3 regions of the Spongisporangium articulatum genome follow, and region 3 is predicted to be linked to each of the others. Evidence: riboswitches for the same ligand, from Rfam matches in the RefSeq annotation. Region 3 holds a riboswitch; each other region holds the start of a gene.

Region 1 (5,768 bases), on a different contig from region 3:
TGATGGAGCTCTTATCCGGGGTTAAGGGGAGTATGGGCCTCGCCGTTAGTAGCGACCACTGAAGTAGTGGCTGGCGTCCAGCTCCTCGATCAGACGGTCCAGGCTCTCCCCCAGAGCCAGCAGCCTGGGGTGCTCAGCGACATCCGGTCGAAGCAGAACACCGGCGAAGTCCCCCAGCCACGGCGCGAACACCTGATCGTAGTCCTCGACAAATTGCTCGAAACCGATGATGCGAGAGGGATTTTCGCCAAAGATCATTAACCCACCCACGGCCCGCTGTTCGTCCTTCCAGAGCATGAGCTCGGTCCCGAAGCCGGGGCCATCGCTCGACAACTGGGTCGCGACATCCTCGAGCTGTCTCACCAGCGTCGATGCCTTGGCGTCGTCAGGGTGTCGCAGATAGGCCCGCTCGCGGGTGATGACCTCGCGCCAGCCCAGGTAGCTGGCCAGTCGGTAGAGCGTGGTGAGCACGGCAAGTTCACCGCGACGACCACTGGTGCGCAGGTAGATGTCGAAGTTGCGATGGCGGATGTTGCCGAGGCGGCGGGTCAGTTCGACGGCCGCGGCGAGCAGGGGACGCCTGTACTGGTCGAACAGCTCGACGTCCGCCTGCTGTCTGACGAGTTCATTCCGAGCCAGTTCCAGCTCGCTGCGCAACTTCTCGAGGTCCGCATCGACTCGTACCTGACGCCGACTGTTCAGTTCGGAGCGGATGCCGCTGCCCACCGCGACCACCAGCCCGAGCCCTCCGGTGACCAGGGCAGCAGTGACGTCACCGTCCATTGCCGCAGCCTATCCATCCAGCTCGTCGCGCAGACGCGGTTCGGTGCGGTGCCGGGGTTTCAGGCCCCGCTTGTCGGCGTAGAACTCCCGCAGCACGTCCATGTCGGCCTTCACGTCGCCGGTCATGGTCACGCTCGGCCCCGTGCCCGTCGTCCGCGACGGCCCGTCGACGAAGCCGAGCGTCACCGGCAGCCCGGTCTCCAGCGCCAGCCGGTAGAACCCGGACTTCCAGTACTCACCCTTGCTGCGCGTGCCCTCGGCCGCCACGACCACCGTGAAATCCTCGCGCCCACCGGCCATCTCCGCGAGCTGCCCGACCATCCCACCCGGGTGCGACCGGTCCACCGGCACGCAGCCGAGCCCGCGCATCACGTAGCCGAACGGCCAGCGGAAGAACTCCTTCTTGACCAGGATGTGCGGCGGCACCCGGTCGTGCCAGAGCAGCATCAGGGCCAGCACGAAGTCCCAGTTCGAGGTGTGCGGGGCCCCGATGAAGATGCCGTTGCGGGGCACCGTCCCCACCTTGGTGAACCGCGACAAACGGAAAGCGGCCCGGGCAAGGGCGGCACGAATCCTCATCGCACCGACCCTAGCCGGGCCGCCTCACTGAGCCAGACGGGTGAACGTGACGTCAGCCTCGCTCGCTGCCCTTCACGATCGGCACTCGCACGCTGTTGCCCCACTCGGTCCACGAGCCGTCGTAGTTGCGGACGTTCGAGAAGCCCAGCAGGTGGGTGAGCACGAACCACGTGTGGCTGGAGCGCTCACCGATGCGGCAGTAGGCGATCACGTCGTCGTCGGCCTTCAGGCCCTGCTCCTGCAGGTAGATGGCCTCCAGGTCGGCGCGGCCCTTGAACCGGCCGTCCTCGGCCGCGGCCCGCGCCCACGGGACCGACGCCGCACCCGGAATGTGACCGCCGCGCAGCACACCCTCCTGCGGGTAGTCGGCCATGTGGGTCGTCTCGCCCGAGTACTCGGAGGGGGAGCGGACGTCGACCAGCGGCTTGCCGAGGTGCTCCAGCACCTCGGACTTGAAGGCGCGGATGGTCGAGTCGTCGCGCTCGACGACCGGGTAGTCGGCCGCCGGCAGCGACGGCACCTCGGTCGACAACTCGCGGTCCTCGGCGATCCAGGCCGCGCGGCCGCCGTCCAGCAGGCGCACGTCCGGGTGGCCGAACAGCGAGAACACCCAGAGGGCGTAGGCGGCCCACCAGTTGTTCCGGTCGCCGTAGATGACAACCGTCGAGTCGCGCGAGATGCCCTTCTCGGAGAGAAGTTTCGCGAACTGCTCACCGTCCAGGTAGTCGCGGGTGGTCTGGTCGTTGAGCTCCGTGTGCCAGTCGACCTTCACCGCGCCGGGGATGTGGCCGCTGTCGTACAGCAGCACGTCCTCGTCGGACTCGACGACCACGAGGCCGGGGGTGCCGAGGTTCTTGGCGAGCCAGTCGGTGGTGACGAGCCGCTCGGGGTGCGCGTACTCGGCGAGCTTCGGGTCGTCGTCGTGGGGCAGGGCCATCGGATCTCCTTGATCGATAAGTCGGAAGCCGGGCGCGACCAGGGACACGACCGCTGCGGCAACTCTCATGCCGTGGTCAGGACCGTAGACCGCCCGATGCCGCAGACCGTAACCACGGCGTCATCCGCCCGTCAATGTGGAGTGATCCAGTCGACTAATCGCCGGTCTTGTCCGGTCCGTGAGACGCCCGTATCATCGACGGCGGTCATGAGAACCAGCGCCAAGCCCCGGCTCGCTGGTCGGCAACCCTCCTCCGCGGTGGGGTGCTCCGGGTGAGGACCGGGCCGTGCTCGAGGTGAGCGCGGCAAGCGCGGACTCCCTGCGGGTCCCTGACCGACGAAGGACGCCCGCCATGCCCTGCGTGACGCCCCTGAGACTGGCCGTCGCCCTCGACGGCTGTCCCGAGGCGGACCTGCCGGCGCTGGTGGAGGCGGCTGAGCGGGCCCGCCTCGACTTCGTCACGCTTCCCGCGAGCGCGACGGACCTCGGGCTCAGGGCCAAGGTGGGCCTGCTGATCACCCGCGCGGACGACGTCCGCCGACTCGAGCTCGAACCCGCCCCGGGGGCGGGTGGTCCGGGCACCGAGGTGCGGGCCTGCGTCGTCGGGGACGACCCCGCCGAGGCGGTCGCCGAGGCGGACATCGCCTTCACCGTCGTCGCCACGCCGGAGCAGACGCCCCCCGCGGTGTCGGCCCTGCGCGAGCTGCGGGCCGGGTCGCCGCGGCCCACGGAGAAGCTTCTGGTGTTCGCCGACCTGCGCCTGGGCCTCGGCACCGACCTGCACCTGGGCACCGCCGACGACGGCCTCCCGCTGCTGTCCGGGCCCGCCGCCGGCCTGGCCTCCCGCCTGCAGGGCTGGCAGCGCACGGGGCTCGACGGTTTCCGCGTCCGGGCCGACGGCCTCGACGAGCTCGAGGTTCTGACCCGCGCGGTCATCCCGGCTCTGCTGGAGAACGACGCCTTCCGCCGCGGCTACGAGTCCAAGACCCTGCGCGGCGTCCTCGGCCTGCCGCCGGCCCGCGTCGAGGCCACCGCCTGAATCGCGCCCCGAATCCCACACGAACGTGTCGGATTCCGAGCGCGATCTAGAGGCGTTCGACGTCCACCGCGACGCTGAGCGTGCTGTTGGCCGACTCCGTGAAGATCACGCCCTTCAGCGGCGGCACGTCCGTGTACTCCCGGCCCCACGCGGTCACCACGTAGGCCGAGTCGACGACCCCGTCGTTGGTCGGGTCCAGGTCGACCCAGCCGATGCCCGGCACCAGCACCGAGACCCAGGCGTGCGAGGCGTCGGCGCCCTGCAGCTTCGGCTGGCCGGGCGGCGGCGTGGTCTCGACGTACCCGCTGACGTAGCGCGCGGGCAGGCCGGCCCAGCGGATGGCGGCGACCGCGATGTGCGCGAAGTCCTGGCAGACGCCCTCCCGGCGGGCCAGCACCTCCGACAGTGACGACGTCACGGTGGTCACCCCGGAGCGGTACCGGAACCCCGCGTAGATGCCGTGCACCAGCGCGTGCAGCGCCTCCCCGAGGGGCCGGCCGGGGGTGAACCACGAGCGGGCGAGGGTGGCCACGGGCTCGATGGCCAAGCGGGGCGACTCCAGCCGGTAGTGCGCGGCCAGCATCGGGGCGTCCGGAACGTCCGCGAACGGCTCGTACGGCCCGACCTCGTCCCAGCGCACGTCGTCCAGCGTGGCCAGCTCGAACCGTGGCCGGTCGACGACCACGCGGCTCTCGGCGGTCACCACGAGCTTCCGGTGCGGCGTGTGCACCTCGAAGTACGAGGCGTGGTTGCCGAAGAAATCCGGCTGCCCGTTCGCCACCAGCCCGGCGGGGGCCACCGTCACCTCGGCGGACAGCGCCTGCTGGCCCGGGGCGTCGCGCGGGGTCAGGTAGGCCCAGCCGTAGGAGGAGGTGACGTCGTCCTCGTACTCGTACGTCGTCACGTGCCGCACACGGTAGGTCCGCGCGGTGGTCTCGCTCATCGCGTCTCCCGGCCGTCCACGGCCAGCGGTCGCGGCGGCAGCACGCGGGCGAAGTAGGTGCGCGCGACCGCGTAGCCGAGGTCGGACAGGACGCCGGACAGCTCCTCGAGCCGGGCCAGCAGCGCCGTCCGGTCGTCGGCCGCCTCCCCGACGACGACGCCCCCGGCCACCAGCGCCCGCGCGGCGTCCAGCTCGGGCAGGTCGCGGGAGCCGGCCAGCCCGGCCTCGAGCCCGGCCAGGTCGGCATCCAGGGCGTCGAGCTGGTGGGCCAGGCCACGCGGGTTGTCGGGGTCGACCAGCAGCAGGTCGAGCACGGCCTGGGCCCGCGGCCGGCCCGGCACCCGGCGGCGCATCGTGATCACCGACTCGGCGGCGATCAGCACCGACTCCAGCACCAGTTCCTCGCCGTCCAGCGGTTCGGCGCCCCCCAGCTGCGGGTCCAGCGCGTGCCGCAGCAGCTGCACCAGCTGCAGCGAGCGCTCGATCCGGCGCCCGGCGTCCATCACGAACCAGCCTCCGTCGCGGACCATGCTCTCCGCGGCCAGCCCCGACAGGGCCAGCAGCCCCTCCAACACGCGGGAGGTGGCCGGCTGCAGGTACAGCTCGGGTTCCTCGCGCTGGGCCAGTTCGTGCAGCGCCCGCTCCATGCCCGACAGCACCAGGAACGTGTCCGTGGACAGCAGCTCCCGGACGCCGTACGCGGCCTCGATCGTGTGCCGCACCCCGTGCGCGAGCGACCCGGGCAGGAAGGTGTCGACGGCCAGGCGCAGCAGCTCGGGGCCCGGTTCCTCGAGGCGCTCGGCCGCACCCTCGCCGAGGAACCCGGGGAAGGTGGTGGTGACGCCGGTCAGCGCCCGCAGCATCCGGGTCATCGATCCGTGCCCGACGCTGCCCGGGGCGTGCGCGTGGTCGGCGGCCAGGTCGGAGGCGACCCGCAGCAACCGGGCCGCGTCCTCCGCCCGCTCGGCGTACCGGCCGAGCCAGAACAGGTCCTCGGCGACGCGGGCCGGAACCGCCGCGGTCGCGGCGGCGGCCACCGGGACGTCGTCCAGCACCTCGAGCTCGGGGGCTCCGGGCTGCTGCACCAGGGGTGCGGGCACGACCGCCAGGTCGGCCAGGTCGACGTCGGAGTCGGCCAGCACCCAGACGTCCTTGGCCGACGCCCCGCTCTGGTTGGAGATGTCGTAGCTGGCCACCTCGGCGCCCACGCGGCCGAGCCCCCCGTTCATCAGCGTGTACCCGTCGGGCCCGGCCACGGCGAAGGCCCGCAGCACCAGACGGCGCGGTTCGAGCCCGGCGGCGGTGGCCACCGGGGTGCTGCTCATCTCCAGCCGCTCCTGGGCGGACCAGTTGTGCGGTTCGGCCTCGATCCGCGCCCGCAACGCGGCCAGCTGCCGGCTCGACAGCTCCCAGCCGAACCGGTTCGCGCGGCCCACTCCGCGCGCGATCGGCCGGACGACGAGCTCGCCCAGGTTGGCCAGCACGTG
Region 2 (5,768 bases), on a different contig from region 3:
GCGCCTTGTACTGACCGCACCTTGAGATGTCAAGGGCCGCGCACCCTTTGCGTGTGCGCGGCCCTCGATCACGTGCTAGCCGCTCAGCTCTTGCTCTTGTACAGCTCCAGCAGGCGACGCCCGACGATCATGCGCTGGATGTCGGCGGTGCCCTCCCCGATCAGCAGCATCGGCGCCTCGCGGTAGAGCCGCTCGATCTCGTACTCCTTCGAGTAGCCGTAGCCGCCGTGGATGCGGAACGAGTCCTCCACGACCTGCGCGCAGTACTCCGAGGCCAGGTACTTGGCCATGCCGGCCTCGAGGTCGTTGCGCTCACCCGAGTCCTTCTTGCGGGCGGCCATGATCATCATCTGATGGGCGGCCTCGACCTTGGTGGCCATCTCCGCCAGGCGGAACTGCACGGCCTGGTGCTCGGCGATCGGCTTGCCGAAGGTCTCGCGCTGCTGGGCGTACTCGATGCCGACCTCGAAGGCGCGCATCGCCAGGCCGCACGCGCGGGCGGCGACGTTCACACGGCCGACCTCGACGCCGTCCATCATCTGGTAGAAGCCCTTGCCGGGCTCACCACCGAGGATCTCGGCGCTCGTGGTCTCGTAGCCGTCGAAGACCAGCGGCGTGGTGTCGACGCCCTTGTAGCCCATCTTCTCGATCTTGGCCGGGACCTCGAGGCCCTTGCCGACCTTGCCAATGCCCGGTTCCTTCTCGACCAGGAAGGTGGTCATGTTCTTGTAGACCGACTTCTCGCCCAGCTCGGTCTTCGTGAGGACCGCGACCAGCGACGAGGAACCGCCGTTGGTCAGCCACATCTTCTCGCCGTTGATGGTCCAGGTGTCCACCCCGTCGGCCGTCGGCTCACCCTTGGTCGCCTTGACCTTGATGGCGGAGACGTCGGAGCCGGTGTGCGGCTCGCTCATCGAGAAGGCGCCGCGCAGCTCGCCGGCGGCCATCCGGGGCAGGTACTTCTGCTTCTGCTCCTCGGTGCCGTGGTGGATCAGCATGTGGGCGACGATGAAGTGGGTGTTGATGATGCCCGAGACGCTCATCCAGCCCCGGGCGATCTCCTCGACGCAGAGGGCGTAGGTCAGCAGGGACTCGCCCAGGCCGCCGTACTCCTCGGGGATCATCAGGCCGAAGATCCCCATCTCCTTCATGCCCTCGACGATCGCCGTCGGGTACTCGTCCTTGTGCTCCAGCTCGTTGGCGACCGGGATGATCTGCTCATCCACGAAGGTCTTGACGGCCTTGAGGATCTCCCGCTGGTCGTCGGTGAGACCTTCAGTGTTCTGCAGGCGACCCATGAGCCGTCGCGCTCCTTTGCATCAGTTGCATCAGTTCAGTGGTGGTGTTCGGAGTATGGACAGCCTGCCAGAGGCAAAGCACCCTGGCTCGGTGTGACCGTCACCACCGGGGGACCCGCCCGCCGCGCGATCCTGGCCGCCGGCGTGCTGGGCGGGCTGGGCCTGATCGGGACGGCGGGCGCCCTGGTCTACGAGGACGTCCTGCCCGGCCGCGTGGCCGCCCTGAAGTGGCTGGGCCTGACCGGCCCGGCCGGCGCCGTCCCCGCCGTCCCGACCGGGCCGTCGGCCTCCGGCCGGTTCCGTTCCCACCGGCGCGGGGTGGACGTGAACTGGGCCGTCTCCTACCCCCGGGGGTTCGAGGACGACGCCCGCCTGCCGGTCTGTCTGGTGCTCCACGGGCGGGGGGCCAGTGCCGCGGGGATGCAGGAGATCGGCTACCCCCAGGTGCTCTCGGCGGCCGTGGCGGCCGGGGTGCCCCCGTTCGCGCTGGCCGCCGTCGACGGCGGGGAGACGTACTGGCACCCGCGGCGGGACGGCGACGCCCAAGGGATGCTGCTGGAGGAGTTCCTGCCGCTGCTGGCCCGGCGGGGGCTGCAGGCGTCGGAGAACGACCGGATCGGGGTGCTCGGCTGGTCGATGGGCGGGTACGGCGCGCTGCTGCTGGCCGCCCGGCTGGGGTCCGAACGGGTGGCCGGGGTAGTCGCCGAGTCCCCCGCCCTGTGGCTGGAGCCGGGAGACAGCGCGGCCGGGGCCTTCGACGACCGCGAGGACTTCGAGCGCAACGACGTCTTCACCCGCGCCCGGCTGCGGGCGCTGACGGGCGTGCGGGTCAAGATCGACTGCGGTCGCGCCGACCCGTTCTGGTGGGCCGCCCGCACGTACGCGCAGGACCTGGGGAAGGCCACCGGGACGGCGCCCGAGACCGACTTCGGGGACGGCGTCCACACGAACCGCTACTGGCTCGCAAAGGCACCGAAGTCGATCGGATTTATCGGCAATGCGCTGGTCAGGTGAGGTCCGGCCCCAAAACCGGGCAGAGGAGTCCACATGATGGACATCACTTTGACGCTGAAAGAGAGCGCGCCGTACCTTCGTTGAAGCCATCCAGAGCGACCGAGAGACCTGGCTCGTAGACGTCGCAGCAACCACCCCGACTGGGGCAGGTGCTTCCGCCAGGAACGATGGGAGCAGACATGACCCCGGCACCGAAGACCCCGCCGCTGACCAAGCGTGCCTACGTGGATCTTCTGCGGACCGCCAGCGCGGCGTGTCTGGCCGGCGTCTGCGCCGGCTGAGCCCAGCCGAACCCGCACCACTGCACCGCGCCCGCCCGGGCGCGGTTCGAGCGCGCGCACGCACCCGTCGTCCGAACCCGCAAAGGATCCGTGAGCAGTTCCGTGAGCACCGAGACCCCGGCCAAGACCCCCGCCGCGAAGGGCGCCGCCGCGCGCCCGAAGCGGCCCGAGGGGCAGTGGGCGCTGGGTGAGCGCGAGCCGCTGAACGAGAACGAGGCCTGGAAGGCCCGGGAGGGCGGGCTCGCCGTCCGCGAGCGCATCCTGTCCACGTACGCCGAGCAGGGCTTCGCCAGCATCCCCGGCGAGGACCTGCGCGGCCGGATGCGCTGGTGGGGCCTGTACACGCAGCGCAAGCCCGGGATCGACGGCGGCCGCACCGCCTCGCTGGAGCCGCACGAGCTGGACGACGAGTACTTCATGCTCCGCGTCCGCATCGACGGTGGCGCCGTGACCGTGGCCCAGCTGCGCACCTTGGCCGAGATCTCGCAGCGGTTCGCCCGCGGCACGGCCGACATCACCGACCGGCAGAACATCCAGTACCACTGGATCCGGGTCGAGGACATGCCCGAGATCTGGGACCTGCTGGCCGCCGCCCGGCTGTCGACCACCGAGGCCTGCGGGGACACCCCGCGCGTCGTCCTCGGCTCGCCCCTGGCCGGCATCGCCGCCGACGAGATCATCGACGGCACACCCGCGATCAAGGCCATCGTGAAGCAGTGGGTGGGCGACCCGACGCTGGCCAACCTGCCCCGGAAGTTCAAGACGGCCGTCAGCGGCAGCCCGCACCAGGACGTCGCGCACGAGATCCACGACATCGCCTTCGTCGGCGTGAACCACCCCGAGCACGGCCCGGGCTTCGACCTCTGGGTGGGCGGTGGCCTGTCGACCAACCCGATGCTCGCGCAGCGGCTGGGCACCTGGGTGCCGCTCGACGAGGTGCCCGAGGTGTGGCACGGCGTCATCCAGATCTTCCGCGACTACGGCTACCGGCGGCTGCGGACCCGGGCCCGGCTGAAGTTCCTGATGGCCGACTGGGGGCCGGAGAAGTTCCGCCAGGTGCTGGAGGACGAGTACCTGAAGCGTCCGCTCCTCGACGGCCCGGCGCCGGTGCTGCCGACCACCAAGCACGACCACGTCGGCGTGCACCGGCAGAAGAACGGCAAGTTCTACGTCGGGGCCACGCCCGTCGTCGGGCGGATCAGCGGCTCGGTCCTCGAGGGGCTCGCGGACGCGATGGAGAAGGCCGGTTCGAACCGGCTGCGGTTCACCCCGCAGCAGAAGCTCGTGGTGCTCGACGTGACCGCCAAGCGGGTCGCCGACCTGCTCGACGACCTGGACACGATCGGCCTCACGGCCCGCCCGTCGATCTTCCGCCGCGGGACGATGGCCTGCACCGGCATCGAGTTCTGCAAGCTGGCCATCACGGCCACCAAGTCGACCGCCACGACCCTGGTGAACGAGCTGGAGACCCGGCTGGCCGACGTCCCCGAGCTGTTCACGCTCGACGGCCCCTCGCTGACCATCAACATGAACGGCTGCCCGAACTCGTGCGCCCGCGCGCAGATCGCGGACATCGGTCTGAAGGGCATCCAGGTCCCGAACCCGGACGACCCGCAGGGCCCGACGGTCGAGGGCTTCCAGATCCACCTGGGCGGCGGGCTCGGCGTGCACGCCGGATTCGGCCGCAAGCTGCGCGGGTTGAAGACGAGCTCGGCCGACCTGCCCGACTACGTCGAGCGGGTCGTGCGGCGCTGGCTGAAGGAGCGCGACGGCGAGGAGACCTTCGCGTCGTGGGTGCTGCGGGCGGACGACGAGGCCATCCGGTGAGCGCGGCTGAGGGCGCCGCGCAGCCGGCCGGTACGACGCAGCGGGCGGTCCCGTACTTCTGCCCGTTCTGCGCGGAGGAGGACCTGCGGCCCCGCGAAGAGGGTGGCTGGCACTGTCGCAGCTGTCTGCGCGCCTTCAGCCTGACCTTTTACGGAATAAAGACTTTGGAGAGTGAAAGATCATGATCGGTTCGCTGATCAGTCGCCCCGAGGACGTCGCCGCCGCACTGGATGCCGACCCCGTCGCCTTCGCCGCCCACGCCAACCAGGTGCTCGAGGGCGCCGACCCGCTGACCGTCCTCGGCTGGGCCGGGCGTGCGTTCGGCAAGAGCTTCGTCGTCACCGCCGCGATGGGTGACACGGTGCTCGCGCACCTCACCTCGCGCGCCGTCCCGGGCACCGACGTCCTGTTCGTCGACACCGGCTACCACTTCGCCGAGACCATCGGCACCGTGAAGGCCGTCGAGGCCTCGTACCCGGTGCGGATGCTCTCGATCACGCCCAAGCAGTCGGTCGCCGACCACGAGGCCGAGTGGGGCAAGCTGCACGAGACCGACCCCGACCGGTGCTGCGCGCTGCGCAAGGTCGAGCCGCTGAACCGGGCGCTGGCCGGCTACCGGGCCTGGGCCACCGGGCTGCGCCGCGACGACTCCCCCGAGCGCGCCGACACCCCGACCGTCCAGTGGGTCGAGAAGCGCGGCATGCTGAAGCTCGCGCCGATCGCCACCTGGACGGACGACGACGTCGCGGCCTACGCCGATGCCCACCCCGACATGCTGACCAACCCGCTGCTGCAGGTCGGCTACACGTCGGTCGGCTGCGCGCCCTGCACCCGGGCCGTGCAGCCCGGTGAGGACGCGCGGGCCGGGCGCTGGGCGGGCCGGGCCAAGACCGAGTGCGGGATCCACTACGCCATCTGAGCAAGCTGGTCGTGATCGAGGACTTGGGAGGAGGCGCGTCCCAAGTCCTTGATCACGACCACTTGCGTCGGATTGGCCGTCGACGCGGGTTGCACCCGGCCCCACCCTTGAGCGCATGAGGTCCTTTGCGCAGGTAGACGTCTTCACCACCGAGCCCGGCCTGGGCAATCCGGTGGCCGTCGTGCTCGACGGTTCGGGGTTGTCGACGGAGGCCATGCAGCGGTTCGCCGCCTGGACCAACCTGTCCGAGACGACGTTCGTGCTGCCACCTTCGGGTGAGGCCGACTACCGCGTCCGCATCTTCACCCCGACCTCCGAGCTGCCGTTCGCCGGGCATCCGACGATCGGCACCTGCTGGGCGGTGCTCGACGCCGGGCTGGTCAAGCCGACCGACGGCGCCGTGACGCAGGAGTGCGCGGCGGGCCTGGT
Region 3 (5,768 bases):
GCAGGAACAGTCGCTCGACCCGGTCGGGCTGCATGACGGCCCATTCGAGGGCGCGCATGCCACCCATCGAGCCGCCGACGACGAGCGCCCACCGGTCCAGACCGAGCGCATCGGCCAGCCGCACCTCGGCGGAGACCTGGTCCCGCACCGTCAGGTACGGGAACCGGCTGCCGTACGGGACGCCGTCCGGGGCCGTGGAGGCCGGGCCCGTCGTGCCCTGGCAGCCGCCGAGCACGTTGGGGGCCACGACGAACCAGCGGTCGGTGTCGAGGGCGCGGCCCGGCCCGATCAGCTCGCTCCACCAGCCGGGGGTGGGATGCCCGGGGCCGGCGTCACCGGCGACGTGGCTGTCGCCGGTCAGCGCGTGCAGCACCAGGACGGCGTTGTCACGGGCCGGGGACAACTCGCCCCACGTCTCGTACGCCATCCGGACCCCCGCCAGCCGGCCGCCACGCTCCAGGCCGATGTCGCCGACGTCCACGAACTGCCGGTGCCCGACCTCGTCACCCTCGAACCAGGCGCCGGACGCCGGTGGAAGCACGACGGGGTACCCCGTCCCCGGGTTCTCACCCGGGGACGGGGTCTCCGCCTCAGCCGCTGACATGCGTGGTGTACTCAGCCTTCTCGCTCGGACAGCGCGCTCAGTCGCCCTTGGCGGCCCGGAAGCCCGCCTCGAGGTCGGCGATGATGTCGGTGACGTTCTCCAGGCCGACCGAGAGGCGGACCAGACCGGGCGTGACGCCGGTCGCGGCCTGCTCCTCGGGGGTGAGCTGGCTGTGCGTGGTGCTGGCCGGGTGGATCACCAGGCTGCGCACGTCACCGATGTTGGCCACGTGGCTGTGCAGCTCGAGGGCGTCGACGAACCGCTTGCCGGCCTCGACCCCGCCCTTGATCTCGAAGGCCAGCACGCCACCCGCACCCTTCGGCGCGTACTTCTGCGCGTTGGCGTACCAGGGGCTGGACGGCAGGCCCGCGTAAGAGACCGACTCGACCTCGTCGCGACCCTGCAGCCACTCGGCGACGGCCTTCGCGTTCGCCACGTGCCGCTCGATCCGCAGGCTGAGCGTCTCCAGGCCCTGCGCGATGAGGAAGGCGTTGAACGGCGAGACCGCCGGGCCCAGGTCGCGGATCAGCTGCACCCGCGCCTTGAGGATGAAGGACAGGTTGACGCCGAAGATGCCGTTCGCGCCGAGCGTCTCGGCGTAGACCAGGCCGTGGTAGCTGGGGTCGGGCTCGTTGAAGCCCGGGTACTTGGCCTGGTCGGCGCCGAAGTCGAACTTGCCCGCGTCGACGATCACGCCGGCGATGGCCGCACCGTGACCGCCCAGGTACTTCGTGGCCGAATGCACGACGATGTCGGCGCCGTGCTCGATCGGGCGGATCAGGTAGGGCGTGGCGACGGTGTTGTCGACGATCAGCGGGACGCCGGCCTCGTGCGCCACCCCGGCGACGCCCTCGATGTCGAGCACGTCCTGCTTCGGGTTGGAAATGGTCTCGGCGAAGAAGGCCTTGGTGTTCGGCCGGACGGCCGCCTTCCACGACTCGAGGTCGTCGGGGTTCTCCACGAACGAGACCTCGATGCCCAGCTTCGGCAGCGAGTAGTGGAACAGGTTGTACGTGCCGCCGTAGAGGCTGGGGCTGGAGACGATGTGGTCGCCGGCCTGGGCCAGGTTGAGGATGGCCAGGGTCTCGGCCGCCTGGCCGCTGGCCACCAGCAGCGCGCCGACGCCGCCCTCGAGGCTGGCGATGCGCTGCTCGACCACGTCGGTGGTCGGGTTGTTGAGGCGGGTGTAGATGTTGCCGAGCTCCGCCAGCCCGAACCGGGCCGCGGCCTGGTCGGTGCTCTCGAAGACGAACGAGGTGGTCTGGTAGATCGGCAGGGCGCGGGCCCCGGTGGTGCCGTCTGCCGTCTGACCGGCGTGGATCTGCCGGGTTTCGAAGGACCAGCCGTCGGACATGGGTGTCTCTCCTCCAGGTCAGGGGCACGCCAGGCGTGCCCGCGCGGGCAGGGCCCGCAGCCGACGCGTCGACGGGGAGTCGACCGCGCTTGCCGCCGCCCTGGGATGCGCCCGGGACGGCGACCAGGTCATCACCCGGGGCACCCCACCGCGGAAGGAGGGTTGCCGGCCAGCTAGCCGGGGCTTGTCGCTGGCACTCATGACCGTGGGCACAGGATAACCAACCCCGCGCCCCTGCGGAACCGTGCCTTCCATTGTGCACCAGACAGGTCGATATTTCACCCGTGTTTCTCCTGGGTGTTCGGGCCCGAGCGGGCCCTGGATGTCGCCGGGGTCACACCCGGCCGGGTGACCCACGCCGGCGGCAGCCACCCGGGGGCCGTACCGGTCAGCAGCAGCTGGCCGACGAGGCGGGCCAGCGACTGCCCGGGCCGGTCGGCCAGGGCCCGTTCGACCAGGAGCCGCGCCCGGGTCGTGTCGCCCTGGTACCAGGCGTGCAGGGCCAGGACGGCGAGCGCCCCGCCCCGCGCGCCCGGCGCCGACCGCCGGGCCACGGCGGCCAGGACGACGCGGCTGCGTTCCAGCAGCGCCGCCCGGTGCTCGGTCTCCGGGTCCAGCGCCAGCACCCGGTCGTACTCGGGCCCGCCGCCGGACGTGAGGAAGCCGTCCCAGCCGTCCTCCGAAAGGTGCAGACCGGCGCGGACGACGTCGCGGTCCCCGCCGAGCCCGGCCAGCACCACCGCGTCGCGCAGCCACGGATCGTCCAGCGTGGGCCCGAGCGCCGCGACCTCCCCGTCGCCCAGCTGGTCCGCGTCGAAGGCGGCCGCCCACCGTTCCCACCACCCGAGGCGATCGGCGACGGTCCACGGCCCCGGGTCCTCCGCAGGCGCACCCGCGAACGGCTCGGGCTGGACGTCGTCCAGCAGCCCCTCCATCGAGGAGACCAGGGCCCGGCCGGCCACCGTGAACGTGGCTGCCGCCCGGCTGGTCTCGATCTCGGCGATCGGGAAACCCGCCGCGGGACAACACGTCCGGTCCCGGCAGTCGAGCGAACGGTACGAGTCCCGCCCGACGCCGATCACGTCCATGACGGACCCGCCCAATCGACGTACCTCGTCTCGCAGCTGAGCGACCCGCACCGACGGCCGCGACCCCGGCGCCCGACCGGGCCGGGCGTCGAACAGGTCGGCCTGGAAGAGCATCACCAGCACCCGGACCGCTCCGGCGGCCCGGATCGGCTGGTACAGCTGGCGGATCAGCTCACGGCGGCCGGGCAGGTCCGGCGGGACGTCGCCGCGCAGGGTCAGCCCCAACCGCCCCTTCGGCTCGTGCACGGCCACCATCACGAGACTCTCGGCGGGCTTGTAGCCCAGCCGGTACCAGACCGCGGCCACCGCATCGGCCGGCCCGGAACCGGACAGCACCACGTCGTACTCGAAGTCCTCATCGGGCCCCGGCCCGGGTTGCATCGCACTCGACGTCATGCCGAGCAAGCCTGGCCCGGATCGACCCGCGACGCGGGCGTGCACCCGAGAACCTGTGCACAACCAGCCGTTTCAGGGCCTGTGAATTACAGGACGAGCACGGCTCAGTAGTCGCGGAAGCAGGGCCCACCGGACAGCTTGGCCAGGCCGCGTAGGTCACCCGGCGCGTAGTCGGCGGGCGTGCCGTCGGGCCGGGGGTTCATCAGCGAGTCGTCGTCGTTCTCGTGGTCGAGCCCGGCGAGGTGCCCGAACTCGTGCCGGACCACGGCCTCGACCCGCGCCGAACCGTCGTCCCAGGTGGCGATCTGGGCCAGGTTCTCGCGGTTGAGCAGCACCACGCCGGTGACGTAGCGCCGCTCACCCGGGTCGTTCCCGCCGATCGACTCCGGGCCGCCGAGGCCGGCGAACCCGGCCATCGAGGGGAACTCGGTCGGGTCGGTGAAGGCGATCAGGACGGGCGACCAGCGGTCGCCGTACCGGGCCCGGTCCATGGACGGGCGGCCGGTGCGGGGAGCCTCGTCGGTGGTGCCGTCGGAGGTGAAGCGCAGGCCCGTGACCTGCTCGAGGCGGGCGATCGCGGACCGCACGGCCGCGAGACCGCCGGGCGGGGCGCCGTCCGGGCGGATGACGTAGTGGATGGGGCGGCACGGGTCCCAGCGCACCGGGGTGCCGGACCCGTCGTCCTCGAGCTCGAGGAACCGGTACCCGCCGCTTCCCGAGGGCGCGGCCAGGGGCACGGCGAGCGGTGCGCGGGCGGCGTCGGCGGGCAGCGCCGGGCGGGCCCAGCGACCGGCCAGCGTGCCGGCCCACGGGCCGTGGCCGCGGCCTGCGGCCACCCCGCACAGCAGCCCGGCCAGGACGGCCGCGACGAGCAGGGCGACCAGCAGCACGGGACGCCGGGAGGGCGTGTTGACGGCCACGTGCCGGGGCTGCGGGAGCAGCCGGACGACGTCCCCGGAGCCGACCGACACCTGCGACTGGGCAGCGTCGACTCCAGGGCCGGGGTCCAGGCTCACAGGAGCCCCGTCGACCGCTCTCCCCCGCGGCTACAGCCGGGTTACCCCGTTCGGAGCAACGCGTCAGCCGCAGACGGTGGCGTCCCCGCCGGCCCGCTTGGCCCGGTACATCGCCTCGTCGGCGGTGCGCAGCCACTGGTCGGTGACGATCGGCCCGTTCCGGACCACCACGCCGATGCTGGCCGTGATGCCCGGGGCGCCGATGCGCTCGGCGCAGGCCCGGACCCGCTCGCGCAGCCGGTCGGCCAGCGCCACGGCCCGCTCCTGGTCGAGCACGGCGATGACAACGAACTCGTCGCCGCCCCACCGGGCCACGATGTCGTCCTGCCGGGCCGCCGTGCGCAGCTCCCCGGCCACCTCCCGCAGCACGCCGTCCCCGACCAGGTGCCCGCTGGAGTCGTTGACCTCCTTGAACCCGTCGAGGTCGATGAGCAGCAGGGCGATCGCGTCGGGCGAGGGCCGGGCCGCGGCGTCGGCCACCGCGCCGATCGCGCCGCGCCGGTTGACCAGCCCCGTGAGCGCGTCGCTGGCCGCCTCCCGGGCCAGGATCCGCCGTTCGTCGGCGTTGCGCAGCAGGGCCACCCGGGCCCGGAACAGGGCGCCGAGCAGGGTGATGTCGGTGTCGGTGCGCTGCTCGCCCAGGCCCAGGTAGTCGGCGGTGGCCGACCCGGGGCGTTCGGCGTCGGGGTTCTCCGCCCGCATCAGCTCGTAGCTGAGCATCAGCCGCTCCCCCGACAGCCCCCACGCGGCCCGCGCCGAGGCACCCACCCGCGCGGCGGCGTCCCGTCCCTCCCGCAGGGCCTCGGCGGCCCGGCCGAGCCGGCACAGGGCCCGGACGACGCCCGCCACCCAGAAGACCTGGGCGGAGGTGGCCTCGGGGCCGAGGTCGAGGACGTCGGCCAGCCCGCGTAACCGGCGCAGGCCGGACTCGGCGTCACCGGTGGCCGCCTCGGCGAAGGCGTGCAGCACCTCGGACTCGACCGTGACGACCTGGTAGCCGCCGTGCGCGGCCAGCTCGCGCGCGCGGTCGATCTCCACCAGCGCCTGGCGCAGCAGCAGCCGGTCGATCGCGTACGGCGGACGGCGGGAGACCTCCATGGCCTGGCCGGCGTGCTCGAAGGCGAGGTTACTGAGGCGCGAACTGCGTTGCGGCAGGCTGAGTTCCGGCTCGACGGAGGCCAGCCGCCGTTCCAGCCGGTCGGCCTCCTCGCCCACCCCGCAGTGCCGCAGGGCCACGGCCAGCGCGCCCAGCGCGGCCTGCACGTCCGGCTGCGAGAGGTCGGTCAGCGTCGACTCCATGGCCATCGCCC

The links. A riboswitch is a leader RNA that binds a small molecule or an ion and turns the genes downstream of it on or off. The one in region 3 is predicted to bind S-adenosylmethionine.
Region 1: it holds a riboswitch for S-adenosylmethionine, as region 3 does, so the genes downstream of both, ACIB24_RS01150 (hypothetical protein) here and ACIB24_RS10865 (bifunctional o-acetylhomoserine/o-acetylserine sulfhydrylase) in region 3, are expected to answer to the same signal.
Region 2: it holds a riboswitch for S-adenosylmethionine, as region 3 does, so the genes downstream of both, ACIB24_RS15470 (putative leader peptide) here and ACIB24_RS10865 (bifunctional o-acetylhomoserine/o-acetylserine sulfhydrylase) in region 3, are expected to answer to the same signal.

The regions. Positions count from the first base shown of each region.
Region 1 is NZ_JBITLV010000001.1:237,052-242,819, forward strand. Features, by position in the region: gene ACIB24_RS01135 (hypothetical protein) at 46-783, opposite strand; gene ACIB24_RS01140 (1-acyl-sn-glycerol-3-phosphate acyltransferase) at 793-1,296, opposite strand; gene ACIB24_RS01145 (sulfurtransferase) at 1,415-2,299, opposite strand; SAM riboswitch class IV at 2,503-2,616, shown strand; gene ACIB24_RS01150 (hypothetical protein) at 2,661-3,338, shown strand; gene ACIB24_RS01155 (transglutaminase family protein) at 3,385-4,281, opposite strand; gene ACIB24_RS01160 (circularly permuted type 2 ATP-grasp protein) at 4,278-5,768, opposite strand, start outside.
Region 2 is NZ_JBITLV010000005.1:101,523-107,290, forward strand. Features, by position in the region: gene ACIB24_RS15460 (acyl-CoA dehydrogenase family protein) at 84-1,298, opposite strand; gene ACIB24_RS15465 (alpha/beta hydrolase) at 1,392-2,312, shown strand; SAM riboswitch class I at 2,396-2,486, shown strand; gene ACIB24_RS15470 (putative leader peptide) at 2,492-2,593, shown strand; gene ACIB24_RS15475 (nitrite/sulfite reductase) at 2,696-4,420, shown strand; gene ACIB24_RS15480 (phosphoadenylyl-sulfate reductase) at 4,602-5,339, shown strand; gene ACIB24_RS15485 (PhzF family phenazine biosynthesis protein) at 5,455-5,768, shown strand, end outside.
Region 3 is NZ_JBITLV010000003.1:260,876-266,643, forward strand. Features, by position in the region: gene metX (homoserine O-acetyltransferase MetX) at 1-604, opposite strand, end outside; gene ACIB24_RS10865 (bifunctional o-acetylhomoserine/o-acetylserine sulfhydrylase) at 642-1,958, opposite strand; SAM riboswitch class IV at 2,039-2,163, opposite strand; gene ACIB24_RS10870 (DUF4192 domain-containing protein) at 2,237-3,442, opposite strand; gene ACIB24_RS10875 (matrixin family metalloprotease) at 3,547-4,458, opposite strand; gene ACIB24_RS10880 (diguanylate cyclase) at 4,522-5,768, opposite strand, start outside.